DNA from 3 places in the Streptomyces sp. NPDC002896 genome. Region 2 is predicted to be linked to each of the others. Evidence: riboswitches for the same ligand, from Rfam matches in the RefSeq annotation. Region 2 holds a riboswitch; each other region holds the start of a gene.
The links. Region 2 has a riboswitch for S-adenosylmethionine ahead of ABT009_RS07635 (amino acid ABC transporter permease). Riboswitches for the same ligand answer to the same signal wherever they lie in the genome.

Region 1 (5,792 bases), on a different contig from region 2:
TGACGGAGTACCGCAATCTCGGACGTACCGGCGTCAAGGTCAGCCCGCTGTGCCTGGGCACCATGATGTTCGGAGGCCGGGGCAACTCGGACCATGCCGACAGCGTCCGGATCATCCACCACGCCCTGGACTCGGGCATCAACTTCGTCGACACCGCGGATGTGTACTCCGCGGGTGAGTCCGAGACCATCGTCGGCAAGGCCCTGTCCGGCGGGCGGCGCGACAACGTCGTGCTCGCCACCAAGTTCCACGGAAGCCTCGGCAGCGACCCCAACGAGCAGGGAAACAGCCGCCGTTGGATCATCCGCGAGGTGGAGAACAGCCTGCGGCGGCTCGGCACCGACTGGATCGACCTCTACCAGGTGCACCGCCCCGAGCCGGACACCGACTTCGACGAGACGCTCGGCGCGCTCACCCACCTGGTGCAGCAGGGCAAGATCCGCTACATCGGCACCTCCACCTTCGAACCCTCCGCCATCGTCGAGGGCCAGTGGATCGCGGAGCGCCGCGGCCGGGAACGCGTCGTGGCCGAGCAGCCCCCGTACTCCCTCCTGGCGCGCGGCATCGAACGCGAGGTCCTGCCGGTGGCGCAGCGGTACGGTCTCGGCGTGCTCTCATGGAGCCCCCTCGCGGGCGGCTGGCTCTCCGGGCGCTACCGGAAGGGCGCCGAGCAGCCCGCCTCAAGCCGCGCCGAACGCCAGGCGGCCCGCTTCGACATCACCTCACCGGAGAACGCCGCCAAGCTGGAGGCTGCCGAGGCCCTCGCCCGGCTGGCCGAGGGGGCCGGCCTCACCCTCGTGCAACTGGCCCTGGCCTTCGTCCTGGAACACCCCGGGATCACCTCGGCGATCATCGGGCCGCGTACCTTCGAACAACTGGAGAGCCAGCTGGGCGCCGACAAGGTACGGCTGAGCCGGGACGTACTCGACCGGATCGACGAGATCGTCCCGCCTGGAACCAACCTCTCGTCCCGCGACTCCGGTTACACCCCGCCCTCGCTCACCGACTCCGCGCTGCGCCGCCGTTCGTCGAACTGAGGCACACCGACGCAGCACCGGTGTGACACCCGTCCGCCGGCCCTCCGGGGCCGGCGGACTGTTGCCATGTCGGGGGTCAATAGTCGAGGTTCGGGTACCAGTCGCCGCGGCCCTGCGGGGTCAGGTCGAGGAGGTGCCAGACGGGGGCCAGGAGGTCGATGCCGCGCTCCTTGATGTCGTCGGCCATCCGTGGGTGGGCGGAGTAGGAATGGCGGACCGTGCCGTCGCCGTCGCGGGTGAAGACGGAGATGGTGGAGTCCTGTTCGCCGTCCTTGTCCTCGCTGCCCAGGTCGTACTTGAACGTGCTGTCGCCGCAGCTCAGGAGTCGTAGCCGGTCCCAGCCGCGGTTGCGGGCGTGCTGCCGCAGGGTGGGCAGGTCGGCGGCCGCTGCGATGGCGAAGTCGACATTGCGGGCGATGTGGTGAGCGATGCCGTTGTAGCCGTCGATCCACATCGTGCACATCGGGCAGGGTTCGGTCTGCAGCTTGCCGTACATGAGGTGGTACACGATCAGCGGGCGGTCCGGCGCGGTGAACAGGCCGCTCAGGGTGACCTCGCGGACCGGTGTGTCGCCGGCGTCGAGATCGGCGGGGCCCTCGGCGAAGACATAGTCGTCGACGGGCGGCCCCTGCGGCAGCGCCCGTCGCTGGGCCGCGACCTTCTCGCGGTGGCGCATGAGCTCGATCTCGGCCTGGCGCAGCTCTTCGCGGGCGGCGAGGTAGTCCTCTGATACCCCGGCCAGTCTGGTCTGCCGCAACATCGCGTCCTCCTGGGGTGGCCATCCCCCCGCTCCCCGCTCCGGATCCCGAGCTTTCGGCCATCGAGCGCCCAGCGCCCGCGTCCCCGAACCTGTCCTTCGAGTCTATGGCGGCGCCGAGGTTCGCCGACAGCTGAGCTGAAGCCCGGCTCGTGGGGTGATCCGAGGGGACCGAGGGTAACGGTCCCCTACGGAGGGTGGTCGCGGTGCCCGGGTCAGAAACGACAGCGAGCGGATCCGGGCAGGGGCGAGGTGCTCACTGCGCGATCGGCTGCCGCTCGTGGGGAATCTTCTCGCCTGCCTCGATCGCGACCGGGAGCCGGTTCTCGGCGGGCGGCAGCGGGCAGGTCGCGAAGTCGGTGTAGGCGCACGGCAGGTTGGCGGCGCGGTTGAAGTCCAGCACCACGGTGCCGTCGGGGCCGGGGGCGTCGATCTGCAGGGCGCGGTTGGCCGCGTAGGTGGTCACGCCGGAGGTCGCGTCGGTGAACAGCACCATGAGGCTGCCCGGTGTCCGCCCGTTGAACGCGGTCAGGCTCAGCGCACGGCCGTCGAGCTGGAAGTCGATCCGGCCGGGAGCGTCGTAGACGTGCTGCAGCCCTTCGACTGCGGCGCCCACGGTGGTCGGCCGCGGCTCGGCGAAGGGCGTGTAGCGGCCGGTGACCACCCAGCGAGGGTCCGGCGCATACGCGGGGGTCCCGGTGAACGCGGTGCGCAGTGGATGGTGCGGGTGCCGCGGCCGGATCAGGTCCTGGCCGCCGCGCTTGGCGATCTCGATCACCGCGTCTCCCCAGACGGCGTTGACGCCGCCGCGTTCCGGGATGACGCCGAAAGCGTGTCGTCCGTGTACCGCGGTGCCGTCGACGACGAGTTCCTCGCCCTCGCCGAGTACGACCGTGACGCCGTCGTCGCCCGTCGACCAGGTGCCGGGCGCATCCGGGAAGCTCTGGGGGTCGGTGGCCAGCCAGTGCAGGCCGGTGATGGCGAGGAATCCGTGCTCGTGGGCGAGGGCCGACTCCTGCCGGTGGTGCCATGCCTCCCACTCGGCGGCGAAGGTGTCGATGTCGGTGGGGGAGTCCTGGACGGTCATGTGTACTCCTGCGGAATGGGGCACGGATGGTCGGACACGGATGGTCGGACACGGATGGTCGGACACGGATGGTCAGAAGGGCATGCAGGGCGAGGGCGGGGGCGCGGATGCTCAGGGCCGAGCGGAGAAGGTCGGACGGGGACGGATCCCCCGGCAGACGACGGCGTCAGCTACGGCTACGGCTACGGCCGCGTCGACCGGGTGCGGCAACACAGTGCGCTGCTCACCCGGGCCAGATCGACGTGACGGCGGTACACATGCAGCGGGCACTCCAGGACACCGGGACCGGCATGCAGCCCGGGCCTCGCTCCTGTGTCCATCCCGCCACCTCGTCGGTTCCGCCCCTGTGGGGCCTCACGCTTACAGGACACTCGGTCCTGTCGGGTCGTCACCTGGAGCACCCCGCCGCGACAGAGGGTTGCCGGTCAGCCAGCCAGGGCTTGACGCTGACACTCGTCACCGCGTGCGACTCTAACGCTCGCAACGCGCAGCGGACAATCCCCGTCGACGAGCGTGCGCCATGTGATCCGTGGTCCCAGGACCAACCTGTTCGCGCACCTCTCTTGACACTCGCGCAACAACGATGGCAGCTTTTTTATCGATACAAACAACCCAGGCAACCGGTTTCCCTCCTCCGCCTGGTCACCGCAGGTACCGATCTCTCATCGCTGGTCCCGCCGGCCGGCAACCCGAAGCCCGTACAGCTCACGCACGCACCACGCCGACCTGGAGTACTCCGTGTCCAACGCCACCGCGATCATCAACCTCGACCTCGAGGGTCCGAAGATCAGCCGCCATCTCTACGGCCACTTCGCCGAGCATCTCGGCCGCTGCATCTACGGCGGCTTCTGGGTGGGGGAGGACTCGCCGATCCCCAACGAGGGCGGCATCCGGCTGGACGTCGTACAGGCCCTGCGAGCCCTGAACATCCCCAACCTGCGCTGGCCGGGCGGATGTTTCGCCGACGAGTACCACTGGAAGGACGGCATCGGCCCCCGGGACCAGCGTCCCAGGATGGTCAACACCCACTGGGGCAATGTCGAGGAGAACAACCACTTCGGCACCCACGAGTTCATGGCCCTGTGCGAGCTGCTCGGCGCCGAGCCGTACATCAGCGGCAACGTGGGCTCCGGCACCGTCCAGGAGATGAGCGAGTGGGTCGAGTACCTGACCCGCGAGGGCGACAGCCCGATGGTGCGGCTGCGCAAGGCCAACGGCCGCGAGGAGCCGTGGCGCGTGAAGTTCTGGGGCATCGGCAATGAGACGTGGGGCTGCGGCGGCAACATGCGCGCCGAGTACTCCGCCGACCTGGCCCGCCAGTACGCCACCTACTGCCGTGACCACGGCGACAACAAGCTCTACCGCATCGCCTCGGGCGCGTCCGATGCGGACTACAAGTGGACCGAGACGCTGATGCAGCAGATCAACTGCTTCGGCTGCGAGGCGACCCCGCGCACCTTCTTCCAGGGCATCTCCGTCCACTACTACACGCTGGCCGGTCCCTGGGAGGCGAAGGGCAGCGCCACCGGCTTCGACACGGACGATTACTACCGGACGATGGTCTCCGCGAGGAAGATCGACCGTATCCTCACCGGTCACTCGACGGTCATGGACTGCTACGACCCCGGCCGGAAGGTGGGCCTGGTCCTGGACGAGTGGGGCACATGGTGGGACGTCGAGCCGGGCACGAACCCCGGGTTCCTGTTCCAGCAGAACACCCTGCGCGACGCGCTGGTGGCGAGCACGCACTTCGACATCTTCCACAAGCATGCCAAGCGCCTGTACATGGCCAACATCGCCCAGACCGTCAACGTCCTGCAGGCGATGGTCCTCACGGACGGTGACGCGCTGGTCCTGACCCCGACCTACCACGTGTTCGAGATGAACAAGGGCCACCAGGACGCCGCCTCGCTCGCCGTCCATCTGCGCACGGACGATGCCCGCCGCACGGTCGGCGAGGCAGAGCTGGACACCCTGTCGGCCTCGGCCAGCGTCAAGGACGGCACGGTCCTCATCTCACTGTCCAACCTCGACGCCGAGGAGCCCGCCGAGGTGACCCTCGACCTGCGCGGCGGCTCCCTCGGTGAGGTGACGGCCCGCATCCTGACCGCCGACGGGCTCCAGGTCCACAACACCGCGGACACCCCGGGAGCGGTCAGCCCGCGCCCCTTCGACGGGCTGAAGGCGACCGACCAGGGCCTGGCCCTGACACTGCCGCCCCACTCCTTCCTCACAGTCCAGGCCCCGCTGGCCTGACCAGAGAGGACCAGCGCGATGAGCGAATCCGCGAGACCCCTCGAGACGGTCGTCGAGGTGGACACGGCGGCACCCGGCACCGCCATCTCGCCCGATCTGTTCGGGGTGTTCTTCGAGGACCTCAACCACGCGGCGGACGGCGGTCTCTACGCCGAGCTGGTGCAGAACCGGTCCTTCGAGTACACGCCCGCCCACCGGCCGGAATGGCACGCTCTGACCGCGTGGGAGTTGCTGGAGAGGGACGGCGCCGCCGGGTCGGTCGCGGTGTCCGCCGAGGCGCCGCTGCACCCGGCCAACCCGCACTACGCGGTGCTGCGCACCATCGCCGCTGGTGTGGCCGGCCGTGGGGCGGGGCTGCGAAACGAGGGCTTCGACGGTATCGCCGTCCGGGCAGGTGAGGCTTACGACGTCAGCCTCTTCGCCCGCCTGGCCGACGGCAGCGCGGACCGTCTGGTGGCGCAGATAGAGAGCCGGGACGGCAGCCGGGTGTACGGCCAGGCGGAGCTGGGTCCCGTACACGGGTCCTGGCAGCGGCACTCAGCGGTGATCACGTGTGAGGCGACGGACCCGGACGCCAGGTTCGCCGTGGTGGCGACCGGGGTCGGTACCGTCCATCTGGACCTGGTCTCGCTCTTCCCGCAGGCCACCTTCCGCC
Region 2 (5,792 bases):
GCACAGCGCCACGGGGTAGCCGTCGGACCCGACCAGCACGGTCGGGCAGGCCGACGCCAGCGCCGCCCGGGTCGAGGTGAGGGTGCCGGTTCCCGGCCCGGGCAGCGGGGTGGTGTCCGAGGACCCGGTGTCCCCGTGCATGGTGGCCGTGCCGTCCGGGCCGGTGTACGGGTTGTGCGGCGGCGCAGGGGTGAACACCGAGCCGGCGGCGCTCGCGGGGGCCGCCGACACGGCGACGGAGACCACCGCCGCGGTGAAGGCGGTGGCCAGCGCTGTGCGCAGCCGCGAACGGGCATGAAGGGCGGAGGACAATCGGGTCTCCTGGGGAAGGGAAGTCGGAATATGGCCGGCTCCGGGCGCGTCCCGATCGACTGCCGCACAGCACATATCGGCAAGGAGAGAAGAACCCTGGAAATGCCCGGCGAATTACGCACCATGATTCGATGCGGCGGCCAAAAGGAAATGATCGGCCCACGACTGAGAATTCCTGGACAGTCGCGCGGGCAGCCATGCGGCGGGAAGGGTCTGGTCAGGCGCGTCACATGGACGTGTGCGCGGCATCGGCGCAGGCCATCCGGGGTCGACACAGGCTGGCGGACAGGCGAACCAGGTCGACATGGCGCCGCGCCGTCAGAAAGAGTCCCGGATACATGCCGGGAAGAAAACCAAGAGATACGTGTCCCTGTCAAGCAGCGGGCGCGGGTGCTATTCCATGACGAATCGGACGGCTGGTGCGAGGGGGATGTTTCAGCCTCGAATCACGGCATTTACTTGGGAGTTGGCCATTTATGCCGTGTGCCGCTGCGCCTACCGCATCGGACGATCACCAAGCCGGATGTGTCCCGGGGCGGCGACCACGCCGGGGCTCTACGAAGCCGGAAGACGCGCATTGACATTCCTTCCAGCGGCTGTCTACCTTACGGCGCAGAACGGTCATGAGTGTCAGCGACAAGCCCTGGCTTGCTGGCCGGCAACCCTCGCGTCGCGGTGGGGTGCCCCAGGTGACGACCGGACCGGATCTTGGTTTTCGGTAAGCGCGAGGCCCCGCGGGGGCGGAACGGTGACGGTGACGGCGATGTACGCAGCTCCGGGGATGGCCGCATGGCGGCGCCACGGCCGCGTCACGACGTGCGCGAACCGTCCCGTCGATCTGCTCCGGGTCAACAGTGCACTGTGTTGCGTCTCCTGTCGCGTTCTCTGTCAGGGCTGACGGCTTTTCTGAATCCCGTCACGGCTGACGGCTTGCTGCATCACTGACGTTTGCCGCCGTCGCAGCGTTCTCTTTCCGACCCACCCCCGCTCCGCCCGCTCCAGTGCGCTTCGTCCCGCAGAGCTGTTCCCGCTCTGCTGCGCCGTCGTCGCCTGCGTGGCCGTGTGTCCGAATCTGCTGGAGTCCTCCATGAGTGAACCCCCAGGCTCTGCTGTGTCCTCCGGCTCAGCACCCCCTGCCCAGGCGATCCCCCGCCCCGAACCATCTCCGGCCTCCCCGGCCGTGCCGGTTTCCGTACGTTCTCCGGAGCCGACCGAAGCCCCCGACGAAGGGCCCAAGCGATCCGACCGCGACTCCGCGCAGCGGCCGCTCTCGGCGCAACGGGTGCTTCCGCTCCGCCGCCCCGGCCGATGGATCGCCACCGCCGTCGTCCTCGTCCTGGTCGTCCAGATCGGCCACGGGCTGGTCACCAACCCCTTCTACCAGTGGGACCGATTCGGGTACTGGTTCGTGCGCCCGGTGATCGTCGACGGCCTGCTGATCACCCTTCAAGTCGCTGCGTACAGCGCCTTGCTGGGCCTGCTCGGCGGCATCCTGCTCGCCCTGGGCAGGCTCTCCAGGAGCCCGGTGCTGCGGGCGGTCAGCTGGGTCTACATCTGGCTGTTCCGCTCGGTGCCGCTGATCGTCGTGCTGCTGTTCCTCTACAACTTCAGTGCGCTGTACAAGACGTTGAGCATCGGTGTGCCGTTCGGGCCCGCCTTCTTCAGCTTCGACGAGTCGCGTCTCGCCACCGACATCGTCGTGGCGGTCGTCGGTCTCAGCCTCAATGAGGCGGCCTACGCCGCCGAGGTGGTCCGCGGCGGCATCCTTTCGGTCGACCAGGGCCAGCACGAGGCGGCATCGGCGCTCGGTCTGCCCAAGCGCTACCAGTTCGTCCGGATCGTCTTCCCGCAGGCACTGCGGGCCATCACGCCCAACTATGTCAACCAGCTGATAGGCCTCATCAAGAGCACCTCGCTGGTCTTCTACGTGTCGCTCCTCGACCTGTTCGGCTCGGTGCAGACGATGGGCAGCACCTATCCGGGTGACATCGTGCCGCTGCTGCTGGTCGCCACCATCTGGTACTTGATCCTCACCAGCGTCGTCTCCGTCATCCAGTTCTACGTCGAGCGGTACTACTCGCGTGGTGCAGTGCGCACCCTCCCGCCGACTCCGTTGCAGAAGCTGCGGGCCGGCGTGCGCGACCTGCGGGCCCGTATCCAGAGGGAGGCGGCGATATGACCACCACGAAGAGCACCACAGAGGACACGATCAAGAGCGCTTCCAAGACGACGGAGCGCGCTTCCAAGGCCACCGAGCGCGCTTCCAAGACCGCCTCCGAGGCAGTCCCCGCCGCGGTCGAGGTCCATGACGTGCACAAGTGGTACGGCACCCACCGGGTCCTGGACGGCGTGGACCTGACCGTACGGCCCGGCGAGGTCACGGTGATCCTCGGACCGTCCGGCTCCGGCAAGTCGACCCTGCTCCGGGTGATCAACCACCTGGAGAAGCCCGAGATCGGCTACGTCAGCCTGAACGGGGAGCTGATCGGCGTACGCCGGCACGGTGAGCGGCTCAAGGAGCTGAGCGAACGCGCGATCCTCACGCAGCGCAGCCGGATCGGCTTCGTTTTCCAGAACTTCAACCTCTTCCCGCACCTGACCGTGCTGGACAACGTGGCAGCCGCGCCCGTGGCGACAGGCCTGCTGCGCAAGCCCGAGGCCCAGGAACTGGCGCGCTCCCTGCTCAGCCGGGTCGGCCTCGGCGACAAGACCGCGGCCTACCCGCGGCAGTTGTCCGGCGGCCAGCAGCAGCGGGTGGCCATCGCCCGCGCCCTCGCGCTGCGCCCCGGGGTCATCCTCTTCGACGAACCCACCTCCGCGCTTGACCCGGAACTGGTCGGCGAGGTGCTGGCCGTCATCAAGGACCTGGCCACCAGCGGCACCACCCTGGTCATCGTCACCCACGAGATCGGCTTCGCCCGTGAGGTCGCCGACCGGATCGTCTTCCTCGACGGCGGCCGGATCGTCGAGCAGGGGCCGCCGTCCGAGGTGCTGGACAACCCGAAACACGAGCGGACCAGGGAGTTCCTGAGCAAGGTGCTCTGACCTCCGCCTCCAGACTCCCCCAGAAAACCACCACCGCCGAACACCAAGAACAAGGACAGCCATGCGCACCCTCCGCTTCCGTAGCAGACTCATCCGCAGCCTTACGGCAGGCACCGCCGTCGCCACGCTCGCCGCCGGGCTCGCCGCCTGCGGGGGCGACAGCGACGCCGCCACCACCAAGGCCGACGCCGCGGGCACCGTCACCGTGGGCCAGCTGTCCAACGGAGCCGCCAAGCAGACCGAGTTGAAGGTCTCCGAGGTGAAGTCGATCAGCGCCGAGCTGCCCGATTCCGTCCGTAAGAGCGGCAAGCTGGTGATCGGTGTCGGTGCCCTGCCCGACGGCTTCCCGCCCCTCGCGTACGTCGGCTCGGACCAGAAGACCCTCACCGGCGCCGAGCCCGACTTCGGCCGCCTGGTCGCCGCGGTCCTCGGCCTGCAGCCGGAGCTGAAGAACTCGACGTGGGAGAACATGTTCGTCGGCATCGACAGCGGCAAGGTCGACGTGGCGTTCTCCAACATCACCGACACTGAGGAGCGCAAGAAGAAGTACGACTTCGCCTCCTACCGCAAGGACAACCTCGGCTTCGAGGTGCTGAAGAAAAGCACGTGGAACTTCGAGGGCGACTACGAGAACCTCGCGGGGAAGACCGTCGCCGTCGACAACGGCACCAACCAGGAGAAGATCCTCCTCGAGTGGCAGTCCAAGCTGAAGAAGGAGGGCAAGAAGCTCACCGTCAAGCATTTCGCGAGCAAGAACAGCACCTACCTGGCGCTGACCGGCGGGAAGATCGACGCCTACTTCGCCGCCAACCCGGGTGTCGCGTACCACATCACGCAGACCGCCAAGTCGCCCAACGCGACGCGTAGCGCGGGCACCTTCTCCGGCGCGGGCACCTCGCTCCAGGGCCTGATCGCGGCGACCTCGAAGAAGGACAGCGGAATAGCCAAGCCGGTCGCGGACGCTATCAACTACCTGATCAAGAACGGTCAGTACGCGAAGTGGCTGGCCGCCTGGAACTTGTCCAACGAGGCCGTCAGCACCGCGGAGGTCAACCCGCCCGGTCTGCCGGAGAACAACTCCTGATCACGGACGGAGACCCGAAACCGCCATGTCGACCAGCCTGCACGCGCCGCAGCCACAGAGCCAAGGCGCGCCGCACATCCTGGACAACCCGGCCTGGGCCGCGCTGACCGGCCCGCACGCCCGGTTTGCCGAGCGCGTCGGCCGCGCCGCCCGCTATCCCGCGGACGTCTCCCCGTTCACGGCCCTCGCCGATCCGGCGGACCCCCGTGCCTGGGAGGACCTCGCCGCGCTGGTGGGGCCGGGAGGCGAGACGGCTGTCCCGGGAGTGACGACGCCGCCCGACGGGTGGGAGCTCGTGGCGGCCATCAAGGGCGTGCAGCTGGTCGACACGTCGCTGCGTGCCGAGCCCGCACCGGAAGCGGTGCGGCTCGGTCCGACCGACGTACCGGAGATCCTGGAGCTGATCGCCCTGACCGACCCGGGGCCCTTTCTGCCCCGCACCGTCGAACTGGGCACGTACCTCGGCATCCGGCACGAGGGCCGGCTGATCGCCATGGCCGGCGAGCGGCTGCGCCCGCCGGGCTGGACGGAGATCAGCGCGGTCTGCACCGACCCGGCGCACCGCGGCCGGGGCCTGGCCACCCGACTGGTCCGCGCGGTCGCGGCGGGCATCAGGGAACGCGGAGACACCCCGTTCCTCCACGCTTCGGCCGCGAACACCGGGGCGATCCGGCTCTACGAGTCGATCGGCTTCACGCTGCGCCGCCACACCGATTTCCTCCTGGTCCGTGCCCCGGGCGGCCGCCCGGCCGACGCGGAAGGCGGCCGTGCTGCCTCGCACGAGTAACTCTGGCGCCTCCGACTCTGGCCGGCGGAATAGGCGGCGTAGCAGAAGCGTTGTGGGTCACGGCAACATGGTTTCCGAGGTCGGCGGCCGGTCTTGCGGTCGCCGGCTGCCCGAGGGCGATGTCGGCGCATCCGCGCCTCAAGCACACGAGTCGGAGGGGTGGAGGTGACAGTCATGGCACCCCAGTCCCGCCCGCGTGTCATGGTCCTCGCCCCGCGCCGCCGTGTCCGCCTCTACTCCCGGCCCCACATCGACCTGCAGCGCGTGGCCGGCGCGCTCTGTTGCTCCTGACCTGTTGTCCCGAAGCCGACCACCCGTCCGGTGAGGTTCGGCTCTCTCATACGGTCGATCAGGAAGGCACCTCCCCGTGTCCTCATCTTCTGCGCTGCCTGCTTCCTCACTTTCTTCACCCGTTTCTTCCACTCCGCTGCATCTCGCCGTCGCGCTCGACGGCGCGGGCTGGCATCCGGCCGCATGGCGCGAGCCGGTGGCCCGCCCCCGGGATCTGTTCACCGCCAAGTACTGGGCCGACCTCGTCGAGGAGGCCGAGCGCGGCCTGCTCGA
Region 3 (5,792 bases), on a different contig from region 2:
GGGGCGGACGGGGCGGGCGTGTCGAACTGGCGTCAGCCGGCCAGGCCTGCGTCGCGGAACGCGTCGAGAGAGGGCCTGATCACGGCCGAGGGGCCGCTGGTCGGGGCCACCGCGTCCAGCGTCTTGAGGCCGTCGCCCGTGTTGAGGACGACCGTGGTCAGCGACGGGTCCAGGACGCCGTTCTCGATCAGCTTGCGGGTGACGCCGACGGTCACGCCGCCCGCCGTCTCCGCGAAGATGCCCTCCGTGCGGGCCAGCAGCTTGATCGCGTCGACGATCTGCTCGTCGTCGACGTCCTCGACGGCGCCACCCGTGCGGCGGGCGATGTCCAGGACGTAGGGGCCGTCGGCCGGGTTGCCGATGGCGAGGGACTTGGCGATGGTGTTCGGCTTCTGCGGCCGCACCACGTCGTGCCCGGCCTTGAAGGCCGCCGACACCGGGGAGCAGCCCTCCGCCTGGGCACCGAAGATCTTGTACGGCTTGTCCTCGACCAGACCGAGCTTGATCAGCTCCTGCAGACCCTTGTCGATCTTCGTGAGCTGGGAGCCGGAGGCGATCGGGATCACCAGCTGGTCCGGGATCTGCCAGCCGAGCTGCTCGCAGATCTCGTACGCGAGGGTCTTGGAGCCCTCGCCGTAGTACGGCCGGAGGTTGACGTTGACGAAGCCCCAGCCCTCGCCCAGCGGGTCGCCGATGAGCTCGGAGCAGAAGCGGTTGACGTCGTCGTAGTTGCCCTCGATGCCGACGAGATCGCCGCCGTAGACCGCGGCCATGACGACCTTGCCCTGCTCGAGGTCGTGCGGGATGAACACGCAGGAGCGGAAGCCGGCGCGGGCGGCGGCGGCGCCGACGGCACCGGCCAGGTTGCCCGTCGAGGAGCAGGAGAGCGTGGTGAAGCCGAAGGCGCGGGCGGCCTCGAGGGCCTGGGCGACGACGCGGTCCTTGAAGGAGTGCGTCGGGTTGCCGGAGTCGTCCTTGATGAACAGACCGCCGGTGACGCCGAGTTCGCGGGCGAGGTTGTCGGCCTTGACGAGCTTGGTCCAGCCGGGGTTCAGGTTCGGCTTGCTGGCCACGTCCGCCGGGACGGGCAGCAGCGGTGCGTACCGCCAGATGTTGTCGGGGCCGGCCTCGATCTGCTTGCGCAGGCCCTCGGGGTCACCGGTCGGCAGGTCGTATGCGACTTCGAGCGGACCGAAACAGATTTCGCAGGCGAAGATCGGACCGAGCGGGAACCGCTCGCCGCACTCGCGACAGGAGAGCGCGGAGGCGGGGCCGAGGTCGACGGCCTTCGCGGTGTCGGTTCCGGCGGTGTCCGTGTCGGTGGTGGCAACAGTCTGCGCAGCCATGGAGGCGAGGCCCTTTCTCCTCATCTTCCTCACGACGCATCTCGCCGTGAGACGGATTTGGCACCTTCCCTAGCCGGGGCCTCGCGGAAATGATCAACATCGATCGGTACGAGAACCGGCTGGAGGGTTGCCGGGGCTTCAACGGGCCGTGTCCCTCTGCCCCTCTGGATGAGCGGTATGGCGCCGGGCCGTGCGGGTCCCGGAGCGTTTGTTCGCGCCATGACCCCCGACATGCGATGGTCATCCGCGTTGTTCAAGACTGTAACCGAAGGCCAGGACAGTTGAGGTAGTCGTCCGAACCGCGAGATGGATCACAGGCAGTGGTCCCAGTGAGGGGGCACCAGAACGTGCTGGATGAAGTCGAGCGCTGGCTGAGCACGCGCTCCTGGTCGGTGACCGACCGTCCGCTCCGTCAGCTGATCGCGGCGAAGCGCGCCACCGGACAGACGGTGAGCGTCGTGCTGCCCGCGCTCAACGAGGAGAAGACGGTCGGCGACATCGTCGCGGTGATCCGCCGGGAGCTGATGACCCGGGCCGTTCCACTCGTCGACGAGCTCGTCGTGGTCGATTCCGGTTCGACGGACCGTACGGCCGAGGTCGCGGCGGCGGCCGGCGCCCGCGTCGTCCACCGCGACGAGATCCTGCCGCGCATACCGGCACTCCCCGGCAAGGGCGAGGTCCTGTGGCGTTCGCTGCTCGTGACCAGCGGCGACATCGTCGCCTTCGTCGACGCGGACCTGAAGGAGTTCTCCGCGGACTTCGTCTCCGGCATAGTCGGCCCGCTGCTCACCGAGCCCGGCGTCGACCTGGTCAAGGCGATGTACGACCGCCCGCTCGGCGCCGAGCTCTCGTCCGGCACCGCCGCGGGCGAGGGGGGTCGCGCCGGAGGCGCCCAGGGCGGCCGGGTCACCGAGCTGATGGCCCGCCCGCTGCTGAACATGCACTGGCCGCAGCTCGCCGGGTTCGTCCAGCCGCTCGGCGGTGAGTACGCCGCGCGCAGGTCGCTGCTCGAACAGCTGCCGTTCCCCGTCGGCTACGGCGTCGAGCTGGGCATGCTCGTCGACGCCCTGCACCTCGTGGGTCTGGACGCGCTCGCCCAGGTCGACGTCGGCGTGCGCAAGCACCGGCACCAGGACGGACAGGCGCTGGGGCGGATGGCGGCCGCGATCTACCGCACGGCCCAGCTGCGCCTGGCCCGCGGTCATCTCGTACGGCCCGTCCTCACCCAGTTCGAGCGCGGCGACGAGGGATTCGAACCGCGGACGTACTCGGTGGACACGGAGGAGCGGCCTCCGATGGCGGAGATCGCGGAGTACGCGGAGCGGCGCGCGGCGTAACCGCGGCATGAACATCTGGGTGGTGCGGCGGTCTCACCGCCGGCCGGACGGACTCGACGCCTTGATCGCGGGGCCTCGGTGCGCTGCTGCCGGCCCCGGCGGGGCGGTCGCAGCGTGTGACCGCGGTGTAACCCGTCACGGGGACCGTATACGGCCATGGGACCAGCCGAGTCGCCCATACGTTTGAGCGTTTCCCGGCCGGGCTAAGTTTGGGCGTATGGCTTCCACTCAGGGTGCTCAGATCCTCGTCGCGTCCAACCGCGGCCCGGTCTCCTACACGCTGGAGGAGGACGGCTCGCTCACCGCCCGCCGCGGCGGGGGCGGTCTCGTCTCGGGTCTGTCGGCGATCGGCCCGGACGCGGGCGCGGTATGGGTGTGCGCCGCTCTGAGCGACGGCGACCGCGAGGCCGTAAGCCGCACGGGCGGCACGCTGGACCCGGCCGACACGGGCGGGCAGCACGTCCGCATGCTGGGGATCGAGCCGGACGTGTACGACGACGCGTACAACGGCATCGCGAACTCGGTGCTGTGGTTCGTGCACCACATGCTGTACGAGACGCCGCTGGAGCCCGCCTTCGGCGCGGAGTTCCGGGCGCAGTGGGCCTCGTACGAGGCGTACAACCGGGCCTTCGCCGAGGCGCTGGCGGACGAGGCGGCCGAGGGCGCGGCAGTGCTGGTGCAGGACTACCACCTGGTGCTGGTGCCGGGCATGCTCCGCGAGCTCCGCCCCGACCTCAGGATCGGGCACTTCTCGCACACGCCGTGGGCGCCCGTCGACTACTTCCGGATGCTGCCCGACGACATCGCGCGGGAGGTGCTGCGGGGCATCCTCGGCGCTGACCGCGCGGCGTTCCTGACCTGGCGCTGGGCGAACGCGTTCACCACCTGCTGCATGGAACTGCTTGGTCCGGAAGCCCTGGCCGACACCCGGATCGGGGTGCACGGGCTCGGCGCGGACGCGGACTTCCTGCGGGAGCGGTCGCGCCGCGAGGACGTCGAGGAGCGCATCGCAGTCCTCCGTGCGCAGATCGGTCCGGGCCGCAAGAGCATCGTCCGGGTCGACCGCACCGAGCTGTCGAAGAACATCGTGCGGGGCCTTCTCGCCTTCCGGCAGCTCCTCGAGACCCACCCCGAGTGGCGCGAGCAGGTCGTGCACATCGCCATGGCCTATCCCTCACGGCAGGATCTCGCGGTCTACCGGGACTACATGGCCGAGGTGCGCCGGCTCGCCGAGGAGATCAACGAGCAGTACGGCACGTCTGGCTGGACCCCCGTCCAGCTGCACCTCAAGGACGACTTCGCCCGCTCGCTCGCCGCCTACCGGATCGCCGACGTCGCGCTGGTCAACCCCATCCGGGACGGCATGAACCTGGTCGCCAAGGAGGTCCCGGTCGTCTCCGACGAGGGGTGCGCGCTGGTCCTGTCACGGGAGGCGGGGGCGTACGAGGAGATGGGCGAGGACGCGATCACCGTGAACCCGTACGACGTGTCGGGCACGGCCCAGGCGCTGCACGAGGCGCTCAGCCTCCCCGACGGCGAACGCGTCGAACGCGCGAAGCGGCTGGCGGCGGCCGCCACGGCCCTGCCGCCGACCCAGTGGTTCCTGGACCAGCTGCACGCGCTGGACGCGTAAGGCTGCTGTACTCCGGTGGCGGCGCACCCCACGTCGGGGTTACCCGGGGGTTGAACAGGTTGCCCGCCGTCGCGGGTTCCGCTGTGCCCACCCGTTCCGCCTGGGGGTACCTCCCAGGCCCTCAAGGCACTGGGGGAGGAACGACTGCCCACAGCGGTGCGTCACCCCAGGCGGCCAGCCAACGCGGCCAAGAACCGCGCCACCCCAGCCGGCCCGTCCACGACCACATCGGCCCGCCCGGCCAGCTCGGGAACCTCGGAGCTGCCGCTGCACACCAGCAACCCCGGCACCCCCTCCCCCCGAAGCTTCTCCACGGCCCCGAACGCGGGAAGATCCCCAAGATCGTCCCCGCAGTACAGCACGGCCCCGGCCCCCACCTCCCGCACGTACTCGGTGAGCGCCATCCCCTTGTCCATGCCCGGCGGCCGCAGCTCGAGCACGAGGCGCCCCGGCTCGACGATCAGCCCATGCCTGCCGGCGAGCTCGGCTAGGGGGGCCCGCAGCATCTCGAGCGTGGCCTCGGGGTCCTCGGCACGCCGGGTGTGGACGGCGATCGCGCGGCCCTTGTCCTCGATCCACGTGCCGCGCGAGACACCGAGGGCCTCCAGGAGACCGGGCAGTTCGGTACGGACGGCCGCCACGCCCGGCGGCGGAGGGGGCGCCTGCACGGCGCGGGTGACGGCGTCCCAGCGCTCGGCGCCGTAGTGCCCCAGTACGACGAGGTGTTCCAGGCCCGGCGCGTCGGCGAACCCGCCGTAGCGCACGGCGAGATCGGCCGGGCGTCCGGTGATCACCGCCACGGAGCGCACCTTCGGCGCGAGGGCCGACATGGCCGGGACGGCGTCCGGGTGGGCGCGCGCCTGCTCGGGGTCGGGCACGATCGGGGCAAGCGTCCCGTCGAAGTCGAGCCCGATCACGGCCTGCTCGGGGTGCGCGATGATCGCCTCGAGACCTCGGCGGCCGGCGTCGTTCCGGGGAGTCGGCAAGGAGTCCTGCTGGCTGTGGCTGCCCATACTTCGACCCTATCCACCAAGGGCCCCGGACATCCCTGGCGTCACCGTTCGGTACGGCGGGATTCGCGTATGCGGCGCAGGCGGTTCACCGTGACCGGGTCGTGGGCGAGGGCGCGGGGGTCGTCGAGGAGGGCGTTGAGCAGCTGGTAGTAGCGGACCGGGACCATGCCGAGCTGCTCCCTTATCGCGCGCTCCTTCGCGCCGGGGGCGGGCCAGGAGCGGCGCTCCAGCGCCAGCACGGCGCGCTGCCGGGCGGTCAGCTCGTCCCGCGCGCCGTCGTCCCTGTGCTCGCTCTCCACGTCTGGCACCGTACCGCCCGCCACCGACAGTGCTAGCCCGCGTTCTCCACCGCTGCCGCCTCCCGCTGGAGCTGGCCCAGGATCGACGCCGGGTTGCCGTTCTTGGTGACGGCCTTGCCTATCTGCTGCTTGATGTCGGCGCTGACCTCGGCCCAGGAGGTCTT

Region 1: another riboswitch for S-adenosylmethionine. It lies ahead of ABT009_RS34905 (DUF1684 domain-containing protein); the one in region 2 lies ahead of ABT009_RS07635 (amino acid ABC transporter permease).
Region 3: another riboswitch for S-adenosylmethionine. It lies ahead of thrC (threonine synthase); the one in region 2 lies ahead of ABT009_RS07635 (amino acid ABC transporter permease).

What each region holds. Positions count from the first base shown of each region.
Region 1 is NZ_JBEOVA010000026.1:26,044-31,835, forward strand. It holds gene ABT009_RS34895 (aldo/keto reductase) at 1-1,037, shown strand, start outside; partial or broken gene ABT009_RS34890 (hypothetical protein) at 1-3, shown strand, start outside; gene ABT009_RS34900 (DUF899 family protein) at 1,114-1,797, opposite strand; gene ABT009_RS34905 (DUF1684 domain-containing protein) at 2,051-2,881, opposite strand; SAM riboswitch class IV at 3,233-3,342, opposite strand; gene ABT009_RS34910 (alpha-N-arabinofuranosidase) at 3,620-5,137, shown strand; gene ABT009_RS34915 (alpha-L-arabinofuranosidase family protein) at 5,156-5,792, shown strand, end outside.
Region 2 is NZ_JBEOVA010000004.1:116,676-122,467, reverse strand. It holds gene ABT009_RS07645 (NHL repeat-containing protein) at 1-342, opposite strand, end outside; gene ABT009_RS07640 (putative leader peptide) at 539-652, opposite strand; SAM riboswitch class IV at 932-1,043, shown strand; gene ABT009_RS07635 (amino acid ABC transporter permease) at 1,400-2,491, shown strand; gene ABT009_RS07630 (amino acid ABC transporter ATP-binding protein) at 2,488-3,357, shown strand; gene ABT009_RS07625 (ABC transporter substrate-binding protein) at 3,419-4,441, shown strand; gene ABT009_RS07620 (GNAT family N-acetyltransferase) at 4,467-5,228, shown strand; gene ABT009_RS07615 (putative leader peptide) at 5,403-5,519, shown strand; gene ABT009_RS07610 (LLM class flavin-dependent oxidoreductase) at 5,596-5,792, shown strand, end outside.
Region 3 is NZ_JBEOVA010000021.1:24,672-30,463, reverse strand. It holds gene thrC (threonine synthase) at 33-1,370, opposite strand; SAM riboswitch class I at 1,364-1,521, opposite strand; gene ABT009_RS31445 (glucosyl-3-phosphoglycerate synthase) at 1,694-2,683, shown strand; gene ABT009_RS31440 (alpha,alpha-trehalose-phosphate synthase (UDP-forming)) at 2,901-4,316, shown strand; gene otsB (trehalose-phosphatase) at 4,478-5,329, opposite strand; gene ABT009_RS31430 (DUF3263 domain-containing protein) at 5,371-5,628, opposite strand; gene ABT009_RS31425 (ABC transporter substrate-binding protein) at 5,661-5,792, opposite strand, start outside.